Regions from separate parts of the Erwinia sp. PME.40.26/001 genome, predicted to be linked through region 1. Evidence: predicted binding sites of a transcription regulator. Region 1 holds the regulator's gene; the other holds the start of a gene.
What was found. Region 1 encodes LexA, which represses DNA repair genes until DNA is damaged. Its sites were predicted from a motif close to TNCTGTATGTACATACAGNA; they were not measured.
Positions count from the first base shown of each region.

Region 2: umuD (translesion error-prone DNA polymerase V autoproteolytic subunit) is a predicted target of LexA. The motif match lies at 2,036-2,055, and genes of this name have one in related genera.

Region 1 is NZ_JBVHNP010000015.1:29,077-32,813, reverse strand. Features, by position in the region: gene ACZ3HG_RS22330 (CsbD family protein) at 1-98, opposite strand, end outside; gene dinF (MATE family efflux transporter DinF) at 314-1,636, opposite strand; gene lexA (transcriptional repressor LexA) at 1,723-2,331, opposite strand; gene ACZ3HG_RS22315 (diacylglycerol kinase) at 2,438-2,806, opposite strand; gene plsB (glycerol-3-phosphate 1-O-acyltransferase PlsB) at 2,934-3,737, shown strand, end outside.
Region 2 is NZ_JBVHNP010000001.1:185,373-189,109, forward strand. Features, by position in the region: gene ACZ3HG_RS01155 (TetR/AcrR family transcriptional regulator) at 1-467, opposite strand, end outside; gene ACZ3HG_RS01160 (nuclear transport factor 2 family protein) at 740-1,123, shown strand; gene fos (fosfomycin resistance glutathione transferase) at 1,406-1,804, shown strand; gene umuD (translesion error-prone DNA polymerase V autoproteolytic subunit) at 2,074-2,496, shown strand; gene umuC (translesion error-prone DNA polymerase V subunit UmuC) at 2,496-3,737, shown strand, end outside.

The DNA of each region.
Region 1 (3,737 bases):
TCAACCACGGTCAGGTCATCGTCAGTCAGCTTACCCCATTGTTCTTTCACTTTACCTTTAAACTGTTTCCAGTTACCGCCGGCTTCGTCTTTATTCATAATGTGATTCCTCTACCTTGGGTTAAAACAGCTTTAACAGCTCGGAGTTGGGCTGATTAGCCAGATAATTATCTGGTTAATTGCCTGACACAGAGATAATTGTAGTAGAGAAATCGCACTCAAGCCGTAAACACCCTGTCTGTCGTACTGAAAAACCCTAAAAAAAGAGCCAAATCAGTAAGCTGGCGAAGCGGTACCTTACGTAAGAAAATGTTTCAGGGCATAAACCACGTGCCGTTACGCCAGTGCCGCCGCCAGACCGCCCACAGCGTGACACCGCGCAGCAGCAGAAACAGCGTGATAGCCAGCCACAGGCCGTGATTCCCCAGCCAGGGAACGCTGCACAGCGTCAGTCCAAAGCCCAGCGCGGCGACTGCCATACTGTTGCGCATCTCCCTGGCGCGGGTTGCGCCAATGAACATCCCATCCAGCAGATAGCAGCCCACGCCCGCCAGCGGCATCACCACCTGCCACCACAAATACTGGTCGGCAAGCTGGCGCAGCGGTTCAAGGGAGGTCAGTAGCGCGACAATGTGCTCACCCGCCAGGGCATAAAGCAGGGAGAACCCCAGCGCAACCACCAGAGACTGCCGACAGGCCGCATGCCACACGCTCAGTAACTGCCGGCTGTTGCGCGCACCATACGCTTCACCGGAACAGGCTTCCACCGCATAGGCGAAACCGTCCAGCGCGTAAGCAGTGAAAGTAAGAAACATCAGCAGTACGGCATTGACCGCCACGACGTCATTGCCGAGGCGTGCGCCAAACAGGGTCAGCGAGGCAAAGCAGACCTGCAAGAGGAGTGAGCGCAGCATGATGTCGCGGTTCAGACGCAGCAGTCGCGCCACATCTCCCCGCCAGGCCCTTAACATCAGGCGCAGCGACAGACCGCGCATCACCATAACCCGCCATACCAGCAGCAGTCCGACGATCAGACTGGTGTATTCCGCTATTGCCGTTGCCGCTGCGGCCCCCTGCACGCCCCACTTCAGCCCGATGACAAACCAGAGGTCGAGCACGATATTCACCAGATTGCCGACGACCAGCAGGATGACCGGTGCCCGGGCATACTGTACGCCAAGCAGCCAGCCCAAAAGCACAAGATTCGCCAGCGTCGCCGGCGCACTGAGCCAGCGTATTTGCATAAACAGTGCGGCCTGCTGCAGGACGTCATCGCTACCACCCGTTACCCCGAGCGCCAGGTGCGTAATCGGCTGCTTCAGCACAACAAACAGCAGCCCGGCACAAAGTGCCAGCAGCAGCGGCTGCATCAGCGCACGCGCCAGGGCCTGTTTATCGTTAGCGCCAAAAGCCTGTGCCGTCAGGCCGGTGGTGCTCATGCGTAAAAACAGCAACAGCATAAACAGGAAGCTGGTAATAGTCGTGCCAATCGCGACACCGCCCAGATACGTGGGACTGTCGAGATGGCCAATCACGGCTGTATCGACCAGGCCTAGCAGAGGCACAGTGATATTAGAGAGGATCATCGGCAGGGCGAGCCGCCAGAGGCTTTTATCTGCGGGGGTGAGCAGTGTCATCGGAGTCCATCAGCGAAAAACCCTCACTGACGATGCTGTGCGCCACTTAAGCAGCACACAGCATTTAGCGGGGAGTGAAGTACCGGTTACAGCCAGTTGCCGTTGCGGATCACACCGACAGCCAAGCCTTCGATCGTCAGCGTCTGCTGGCGCAGGTCAACGATGATCGGTTTGAAGTCCGGGTTTTCGGGCAGCAGTTGCACCGTATTCCCCTGCCTTTTCAGACGCTTTACCGTCACTTCATCGTCAATGCGCGCCACCACGACCTGGCCATTGCGCACATCTTCTGTTTTATGCACGGCTAACAGATCGCCGTCCATAATGCCGATGTCTTTCATCGACATTCCGCTGACACGCAGCAGGAAGTCTGCGCCGGGCTTAAACAGGTCAGGGTCAACCTTATAGTGGCCTTCAATATGCTGTTCTGCCAGCAGAGGTTCACCTGCTGCGACACGGCCAATCAGTGGAAGACCGTCTTCTTCTTCCATCATCAGGCGAATACCGCGCGACGCACCGGATACGATCTCAATCACGCCTTTACGCGCTAACGCTTTCAGGTGTTCTTCAGCCGCATTCGGGGAACGGAAACCGAGCTGCGCAGCAATCTCCGCGCGCGTTGGTGGCATGCCGGTTTGATTAATGTGGTCGCGAATCAGGTCATAGACCTGCTGCTGCCTTGCCGTTAGTGCTTTCATCCCGCCCCCTGGTTGTTTATACAGTCGACTGTGAGTATATACAGGTATTTAGACATTGAAAACCTAAAGTTGGGCGAAATGCCGTTTGTGGCGATTTTTGGAAAACTCATCGCAAATGCGGCACTAACAGCATGATCCAGACAAACATGGCCAGCAAGATAGCCAACAGTACCGCCGCAGACCCCATGTCTTTCGCCCGCCCGGCCAGCGGATGAATTTCACTGCCGATACGGTCAACGACGGCTTCGATGGCGCTGTTGAGGATTTCCACAATAATCACCATCACCACCGACCCTATCAGCAACACCCGGGTGACCGCATCGACGTCCAGCCAGACGGCGATGGCAATAGCGATAATGGCCGCCACGGCTTCCTGGCGAAAGGCCGCTTCATGCTGCCAGGCCGCGCGGATGCCTTTCCACGAGTAGCCAGCCGCTTTTATGATTCGTGTCAGTCCGGTGACATTATTTGCCATAATCAGGGAACCCTTTGAGAAGTTTAACGTCAATGAGTGGAACTACAGGTTTTTCAACACCACAGATTCTGTTGGCGCTTTCTGGTATGCTTGCGGCGCTTTGCTAACAAGAGGCTTCATGTTGTCTATGTCAGGTTGGCGTAATTTATATTATAACTTATTGAATCTGCCAGTTAAATTACTGGTAAAAAGTAAGGCAATCCCGGCTGAACCGGTTGCCGAACTGGGGCTTGATACGTCGCGTCCTATTATGTATGTGCTGCCTTATGATTCAAAGGCGGATCTCCTTGCCCTGCGTGAGCAGTGTCGCAAACAGGACCTTCCCGATCCCCTGGAACCGCTGGAGATTGACGGCACGGTCCTGCCCCGTCATGTGTTTATCCATGATGGCCCACGCGTATTCCCGTATTTTGTGCCGAATCTGCAGTCGGTCAAGCTGTTCCACGAATATCTCGACCTGCACCGTAACCATCCCGAACTGGATGTGCAGATGGTGCCGGTATCGGTGATGTTTGGCCGTGCACCTGGCCGCGAAGTTCAGGGTGACGATCAGCCGCATCTGCGGATGCTGAACGGCATTCAGAAATTCTTTGCCGTGCTCTGGCTGGGCCGCGACAGCTTCGTGCGCTTCTCGCCGATGGTGTCACTGCGCCATATGGCGACCGAACACGGCACCGATAAAATCATTGCCCAGAAGCTGGCACGCGTCGCCAGAATGCACTTCGCCCGCCAGCGTCTGGCCGCCGTCGGTCCGCGCCTGCCGGTACGTCAGGACCTGTTCAACAAGCTGCTGCAGTCCAAGGCTATCGCCAAAGCGGTAGAGGATGAGGCACGCAGCAAAAAGATCTCCCATGAAAAAGCCCAGCAGAATGCCGTTGAGCTGATGGAAGAGATCGCCGCTGACTTCTCTTACGAAGCGATTCGCCTGACC
Region 2 (3,737 bases), on a different contig from region 1:
ACTGCTCTGACCAGCCGTTGTTCAAACAGATCTTTTCCCTCCTGCCTGAGAAGGCTGACTGCCCTGACCACATCATCCGACTCGGCGGAGACATTGATCGCCGCCAGTACCACCATACAGCCGCACGGTGCTGAGGGAGAAAGCAGGATGTCTGCTGCTTCACTGAAGAAGCGGTCAATTGCCCCCACGATGTCCTGCGCCTCTTCAAGCCGCGCCCAGGTGGCCTGCCAGTAAACCCGCTCGTAGTAATTCACGGCTTCCAGAAACAGCCTGGCCTTATTGCCGAAGGCGGAATAGAGGCTGGGCGGGTTGATCTCCATTGCGGCGCAAAGCTCGGCAACCGATGCCGGCTCAAAACCTTTGCGCCAGAAAAGGTGCAGCGCCTTCAGCAGTGCCTTATCACGGTCAAAACTGCGCGGCCGGCCTTTGGGCTTTTCCCTGGCTTCAGGCCGATCATGAGTTTTCATAACGAGGTTTCCAATCATTGCTTGACACTTTACATAGCGATCACTATACAATAATAACATTACATAGTGGTCACTAAAAAATTCAGGTAACAATACGGCAGGCCTTATCTCATCCCTGAATTTTATCTGCAGATGCTGGTGGGGGTACGGGGGTCTTGTTTGCGGTTTTTCTCGCAGGCTCACTGCTTTTTTCGGCCCCACGCCAATGAGTATCAGACGAAAGAGGGGTATCTGAACGGATGCCCGGTTTACTGAAATGGAGACAAAAAATGATGAATGACACGACTTATGTGCAGGACTACAACGACATTGTGAACGTGCTGAACCAGTACAACGAGGGGGGTAAGCAGGCGAAAAGTGAGCTGATGAAGCCCGCATTCAGTGAACAAGCCACCATTTTTGGCATTGACGGCGACGGCAATCTCAGCGGCGGCCCGATCCAGGGGCTGTTTGATACGATCGACAGCGCCTTCCGTCCTTCTCCCGAAGCGAAGGCTGCTATTGTGCGTGTAGACATCGTCGGGACGGCCGCCAGCGCCCGCATCGATACCGATGACATTTCGGGCTTTCGTTTTACCGACTTTTTCAACCTGCTGAAGGTCAACGGCCGCTGGGTTGTGGTCAGCAAGATTTATCACACCCACACTGCACCCTGATAGTTGACCACCGCAGCCTGCAATCCCTGCAGGCTGCACAGAAGAGGACATGAAGATGCGTCAAAATAGCTAAGCGACACCGACCGCGGATGACCAGGCCGCTACGCAAACGGCAGGGAGAGGCGTTGGAAGGACTGCGGACCGGTCAGCGGAAACCGGACCTTGTTCCGCGTACTGTTGACGGGTTTCCCCCTTCTGTTGCAGACGTCTTAGTGACTTTATGTTCAAAGGCATTAAAAAATTATAAATTACATACCTGCCCATCCTCTTAGAGAGTGCAACATGCTGACCGGACTAAACCACATCACCCTTGCAGTCAGTAACGTGGCAAAGAGCCTGAATTTTTATGCTGAAACTCTTGGGTTCACCCCTAAAGCTAAATGGGATAATGGTGCCTACCTTTCGCTGGGTGAACTCTGGCTATGTCTTTCGATAGATACCGTATCCATTGGTGATGATTACACACACTATGCTTTCAGTATTCCCACTGAAGAATTTGATGTGTTCGTGGAGCGCTTGAGATCATCGGGTATTAAGGAATGGAAAACTAACAAGAGTGAGGGCAAATCTGTCTACTTTTTAGACCCCGATGGCCACCGGCTTGAGATCCATGATGGCGATCTTAAGAGCCGTTTAAATGCTTGTCTTACCCAACCCTATGAAGGAATGACGTTCTTCTGAATTATCTGTTCCCCTTCTGATAAAAATATCCCATATGAGTCAGGGTTTTGTTAATGCCTTGAACGTCCATCCCTGCCGCCTGGCGGACATCAGTTCCAGGCCCCGGGACTTGTGGCAACCCTCCGTTGATGACTTCATGGCATTTCACGCCTGCCAACTAAAACTTCTTTTCCACCAACGGCTTTACCAAAATTTCCATAAATCAACTTGATTGCGTGGGCTGATCAATAATACTGTATATAAATACAGTAAATAATGAGAAGACAGTCATGATGTTTTTTAAGCCTGCCGATATTCACGCGATTGTCGCGTTACCTCTGTTTATTGATCGCGTGCCGTGTGGATTTCCTTCCCCGGCCCAGGATTATGTTGAGCAGCGTCTGGATCTGAACCATCTGCTTGTCGCTCACCCAAGTTCAACCTATTTTATCCGGGTCAGCGGGGACTCAATGATCGGCGCGGGGATAAACGATGGCGATATGCTGGTCGTTGACAGCGCACTAAATGCCGTGCATGGAGACATCATTGTCGCTGCCTTATCGGGCGAGTTCACCGTCAAGCAGCTGATCACCACTCCTTCTCTGTCCCTCAGGCCCATGAACCCCGCCTATTCCCTTATTCCCATTACCGACCCCGATCAGTTTGAGATCTTTGGCGTGGTGAAACACGTCATTAAGACGATGCACCGCTAATGTTTGCCCTGGTGGATGTCAATTCGTTCTACGCCAGCTGCGAAACCGTATTCCGGCCCGATCTGCGTGGCAAAGCGGTGGTGGTACTGAGTAATAACGACGGCTGCATCATTGCGCGCAGTGCCGAAGTCAAAAAGTTAAACATCCCGATGGGCGCTCCCTATTTCAAGCTTAAAGACCAGATAAAACAGCATAACATCCACGTCTTCAGCTCTAACTATGCGCTGTATGCCGACATGAGCCACCGGGTGATGACCACCCTTGAGCAGATGGCACCCGCTATCGAAATCTACTCCATCGATGAGGCCTTTATGGATCTGACGGGCGTCCGTCATTGCCGGATCCTTGACGAGTTCGGGCGGGAAATCCGGGAGAGGGTGAGGCGGGATACGCATCTGACGGTGGGGGTGGGCATTGCGCCCACCAAGACCTTAGCCAAGCTGGCCAACCATGCGGCCAAAAAATGGACGAAAACCGGCGGGGTGCTGGACCTGTCGGATGTTGAGCGCCAGCGGAAGCTGATGGGGTTAGTCGCGGTCGAAGATGTGTGGGGCGTGGGGCGGCGCATCAGCAAGAAGCTGAATACGCTGGGCATCTTCACGGCGAAAGATTTGTCGGAGCAAAGTACCAGCACCATTCGCAAGCATTTCAACGTGGTACTGGAGCGAACCGTGCGTGAACTGCGCGGTGAGCCGTGTCTGACGCTGGAAGATCTGACGCCCGCCAGGCAGCAAATCATGTGTTCACGATCGTTTGGCTCACGCATCACGGAATACGACGAGATGCGGCAGGCGGTGTGCGCCTATGCCGAACGTGCGGCCGCAAAGCTGCGGGAAGATGGCCAGTACTGTCGGTTTATCAGCGTTTTTCTGCGCACCAGTCCCCATGCGGAAGGGGAAGTGTTCTACGGTAATCAGGCCGCTGGCACGCTGCTGACGCCCTCGAACGACACGCGGGACATCCTTCGCGTGGCAACGGAGGCGCTCGACCGGATTTGGGTTGAGGGGCATCGTTATATGAAAGCGGGGGTGATGCTGGGGGACTTTTTCTCGCAGGGGGTGGCGCAGATGAACCTGTTTGACGCGCCCCCGTCTCCCCTCAACAGCGAAGCGCTGATGGGGGTGATTGACGGGCTGAATCAGTCAGGTAAAGGTAAAGTGTGGTTTGCCGGGCAGGGGATAGAGAAAGCCTGGGCAATGAAGCGGGAGATGCTGTCGCCCGCTTATACGACCCGATATGCA